One region of the Arminella tumorigenes genome, then DNA from elsewhere that is predicted to be linked to it. Evidence: riboswitches for the same ligand, from Rfam matches in the RefSeq annotation. Region 1 holds a riboswitch; the other holds the start of a gene.
The links. Region 1 has a riboswitch for cobalamin ahead of bluB (5,6-dimethylbenzimidazole synthase). Riboswitches for the same ligand answer to the same signal wherever they lie in the genome.
Positions count from the first base shown of each region.

Region 2: another riboswitch for cobalamin. It lies ahead of PR017_RS25125 (ABC transporter substrate-binding protein); the one in region 1 lies ahead of bluB (5,6-dimethylbenzimidazole synthase).

Region 1 is NZ_CP117255.1:1,576,193-1,578,392, forward strand. It holds gene PR017_RS07825 (DUF2865 domain-containing protein) at 1-148, shown strand, start outside; gene bluB (5,6-dimethylbenzimidazole synthase) at 153-842, opposite strand; cobalamin riboswitch at 887-1,086, opposite strand; gene PR017_RS07835 (TolB family protein) at 1,125-1,955, opposite strand; gene PR017_RS07840 (DUF1003 domain-containing protein) at 2,144-2,200, shown strand, end outside.
Region 2 is NZ_CP117258.1:333,101-335,300, forward strand. It holds gene PR017_RS25125 (ABC transporter substrate-binding protein) at 1-839, opposite strand, end outside; cobalamin riboswitch at 1,021-1,248, opposite strand; gene spdA (2', 3'cyclic nucleotide phosphodiesterase SpdA) at 1,500-2,200, shown strand, end outside.

The sequences.
Region 1 (2,200 bases):
CGCAAAGGGCGATGCGCCGCCGGTAGAACGGCCCTACGATCCGTCCGCCGGCAACATCCGCCAGGTCGGCCCGGCATTCCTGCAGCCCGACCAGCGCAAGCTAGACCTCACCCGTCCGGCCGCACCCGGCGAGCAGCCCCAACAATAGGCCCTCAGCCCTGCGGCTGGCCCCAGCCATTCTCGAACACCAGATCCTCCAGCGGCAACCGCTGCCGCCAGCCTTTGACGGCGAGTTCCGGTTCGCCATAGAGCTCGTCGACGAACCCCAGGCAGAGCCAGGCGATGATCTCGATCCGCTCCGGTATGCCGAGCAGCGCCCGGATATCGGCATCGTGAAAAATGCTGACCCAGCCGACCCCGACACCCTCGGCGCGCGCCGCGAGCCAGAGGTTCTGCACGGCGCAGACTGTCGAGTAGGCATCCATGCGTGGATTGTGGGTGCGGCCGAGCACGACGGGCCCGGCGCGATCCGGATCGCAGGTGATGCAGATGCTGAGCGGCGCCTTGCGGATACCCTCGAGTTTCAGCGACCGGTAACTCTCGCGGCGAGCACCCTCGAACTGTAGTGCTGCCTCACCATTGGCGCGCTCGAAGGCTTCGAAGGCCTTCTCACGGATGGCGGTGTCGCGCACGAGAATGAAATTCCAGGGCTGCATGAAGCCGACAGAAGGCGCGTGATGGGCAGCACGCAGCAGTCTTGCGATCAGGTCGTCCGGCAGCGGCTGCGGCAGGAACTGGTCCCGCACGTCCCTGCGCGTTTCGATCGCGTGGTAGATGGCGTCGCGCTCGGCGACGGAAAAAGCGTGTGCCCGGACGAGATCGTCCCTGCAGTCAGGTCGCATCGTTTCTATCCCCAACAATGCCAACCGCCCGCCGTCCTCGCGGGATCAGTCTATCTTATCAGGCCGGTCTTCTGGCTTGGCTTCATCTGGCGATGCTGCCTTCCCGGTCGGAACCAGTGGCATATCGGAGAACTGACCGTCCCCCGTGCATCTCCATCCGCCATACAGCGTTGGGCACGCGCCGGATTTGCACCGGCTTCCCGATTCTCCCGCCTGGGCGGGCACCTGATGAAGGAGATATGCGCGATCTGGCTGGCGATGGCAAGCGGATCGCGGGCCTGCTCAGCGCTCCGGTTCGTACCGGACAAAAGCGAACTCCTCGCCATCGGGCGACCAGCTCGGCACGTTGATCGTCCCCTGGCCTCCGAACAGCTCGAACAACGTCGTGATGTTGCCGCCATCCATGTCCATCAGCCGCAGGCGGACGTCGAGATCGCGCGGATGATCGAAGACGTCGCCATCGTAGGAGAGCAGCACCACCTTGTCGCCCTTCGGCGATGGATGGGGAAACCAGTTGCCGAACGCATCGTCGGTCACCTGCTGCAGGTCGCGACCGTCAGGTCGGATACGCCAGATCTGCATACGGCCGGTCCGGCTTGAGTTGAAATAAATCCATGCGCCATCGGCCGACCAGTCCGGCCCGTCGTTGCGGCCCTCGCCATGGGTCAGCCGCGTCTCCGCGCCGCCCTCGACCGAGGCCGTGTAGATGTCGAACAGATCGCCGCGAATGCCGCAGTAGCTGACATGCTTTCCGTCGGGCGACCAGCCGTGCCAGTAGGACGGCAGGTTTGTCGTCACCTGCGTGGGGACGCCGCCTTCCGCCGGGACGAGATAGATGCAGGACTTGCCGTACTGGACCTTGTCGCAGAGCGCGATCAGCGTGCCATCGGGCGAGATGCCATGGTCGTTGTTGCAACGGCTGGCAAAGCCTGTGTCGACGCGCTCGACAGTGGCGAGCCCGTCGAGAGACAGGCGGCAAAGAAGCCCGTCATCGTTGACGAGCAGGTAACGTCCGTCCGGCGCAAAGTTCGGCGCCTCGACCAGCCGATCGGTCTGCCAGACGACCCGGCTTCGACCCGTTGCAATGTTGAAGATCTCGACCGAACTGCGCATGTCTCACCCATCCTCGAAAGCCGCCAGCCAGAACAAAACAGCGACCGTGGAGGTTTTAACGGCTCGCCCACCGGACATCAACCGGCTGCACCGGACGCAATTGCGTGAGGTAGCGCCAATCCCATGTTTTGCCGTTGCAATTCATCGCGGCAACCGAATACTGCCGCTAAGCAACATCGGAGCCGCGCATGCCCAACCTCCCGAACTTCTTTCACTCGCACTTCGATAAATCGTCGGACGACCTC
Region 2 (2,200 bases), on a different replicon from region 1:
TCTGCCGCATAGCGGCGGCGATCCATGGTGGCGATGACGATGACGGCCGGGTTCGCCTGGGATATCGTTTCCCAGCCGACAAGCGGCCATTCCTCCTCTGTCGTCACGACGTTGCGCGCATCGAGGGCCTTCATCATATAGGCTGGAGCACCGTTCTTGCCGGCTATGAAGGCATCGCCGCGCACCTCCTTGCTCGAGAACCAGAAGACGATCGGCAGGTGCTTGGCGGCAGCCCCTTCAACGGATGCCACAGCGGTGGCCTCGCGTTTCCTGAGGTCGGCGATCAGGGCATCGCCGCGGTCCTTGATATCGAACACTTCGGAGAGTTGGGCGATCTCCTGATAGACCAGATCCATGCTGAACATCTGCTTGCGGACCCCGTCTCCGCCGTCGGCATTGACTTTGGCGACACAATCGGCTGGTGAAATATAGGTGTTTATGCCGAGGTCGGAGAATTGCTCCCGCTTTCCGACGGAACCCTGCGGTCCGACATGCCACTCGAATTCCGCAGCCACCAGGTCGGGTTGGCGTCCGACGACGGATTCGAAGCTCGGATCGTTGTCGGCCAGCCTTTTGATCTTACTGTTGGCCTCCGCATATTGCGGAAGCACGGGGCCTACCCAAACGGCCGTGCCGACGATCTTGTCGGCAAGGCCGAGAGACAGGAGAACTTCGGTCATCCCCTGGCCGATGGATACTATCTTCGAAGGCGGCTTGGTGAAGGTCTCCTGCTGGCCGCAGTTGGTTATCGAAAGTGGATAGGTCGTCGCCGCAAATGCGGGGGCGGCCATGCCGAGAAGCCCGCAGGCAAGCGTAATGCTGGACAGAAACTGACGCATGAAAAATATCTCGATTTTATGGGACGGCGAGCGCCCTGGTGCCGCAGGCATGCGGCAGCGAGGCAAGCTGAGATCAAAGCGTCAGCTGTCGGAAGCCCAATCGAGCCGGAGATGCGCCAGGCTATAGCGAAAATTCAGGTGAGACATATCTTTTCCTTTCCGGGCATCCCCGCCCGGGTTGATGGGATAGCGCTTGACGGCAGGTCTCCTGACTTGCGGATATGCGCCGATCATCTGTCTTCCCGCGAAACTTTCGCAGTGACATGGCCCTGAGGCCCTGGGATGAGCAGCAATCCGCTTACAGTTGCGGGGGCAGTCACGGTCTTGGTCCCATTCGGGTGGCCCTCACCGTGTTCCCTATTAATCCCCTTGGAGTCATCCTAAGGGAACCGTCGATTGCATCTATGACAGGCCTGCAACGGCGGTCAAGGTGGGCGGCTCTCGCAAAATTTCGCACAGGTCGGAAATCCATCATTGCTCTATAAAATGTTATAACGTTACATTATTGTTAAAATGCAGGCAGTCAAGTGTCTTGTTGCGGTAGCAATCAAACAGGCTGCTGACGCAAACCTGTTGCAAACGACGTGCAAGGTCTGGAATGTGCGAACCGGAAACATGCCCGACGAAAGGCATTCCGGGCATCGCAGGCAGGAGTAGCGCATGAGCAAAATTATTATATTCACCGATCTGCACATGGTTCTCGAGGGAGAGACGATCATCGGCCTAGATCCCTATCAGCGCCTTTCGAGAGGGATAGATCATGTCAACCTGCATCACCGCGATGCTGAGTTTGCGGTGATGACGGGCGACCTCTCGCACCGCGGCAGTCGCCAATCCTATGCGAGACTGCGCGAACTGCTCGGCACGCTCGAAATTCCCGTCCACCTGCTGGTTGGCAACCACGACAATCGCGAAAACTTCATTGCGGCCTACCCTGAAAGCCCGCGTGACGAGCACGGCTTCATCCAGCAGCGGATCGAGACCGAAAAAGGCGTCATGCTTCTGCTCGATACGCTTTCCGGGCCGCCCTATGTCTCGCCGGACGTTCATGCCGGGGTGCTGTGCGACAATCGGCTTGCCTGGTTGAAGCAGAACCTCGCCGGTGCCGGCGACCGGCCCGTCTACATCTTCATGCATCACCCGCCGCTCGACACCGGGTTTCCCGGGATGGACAAGATCAAGCTTCGGAACGGCGAGGAGTTTTACGATATCCTTGCCGAATACGGGAATGTCCGTCACATCTTCGCCGGCCATGTTCACCGCACGATTGGCGGCTCCCATCGCGGTATACCTTTCTCGATATTCAAGAGCCCGGTCCATCAGCAGCCGATGGTATTCGACACGGAGGATACCTCTCTCTC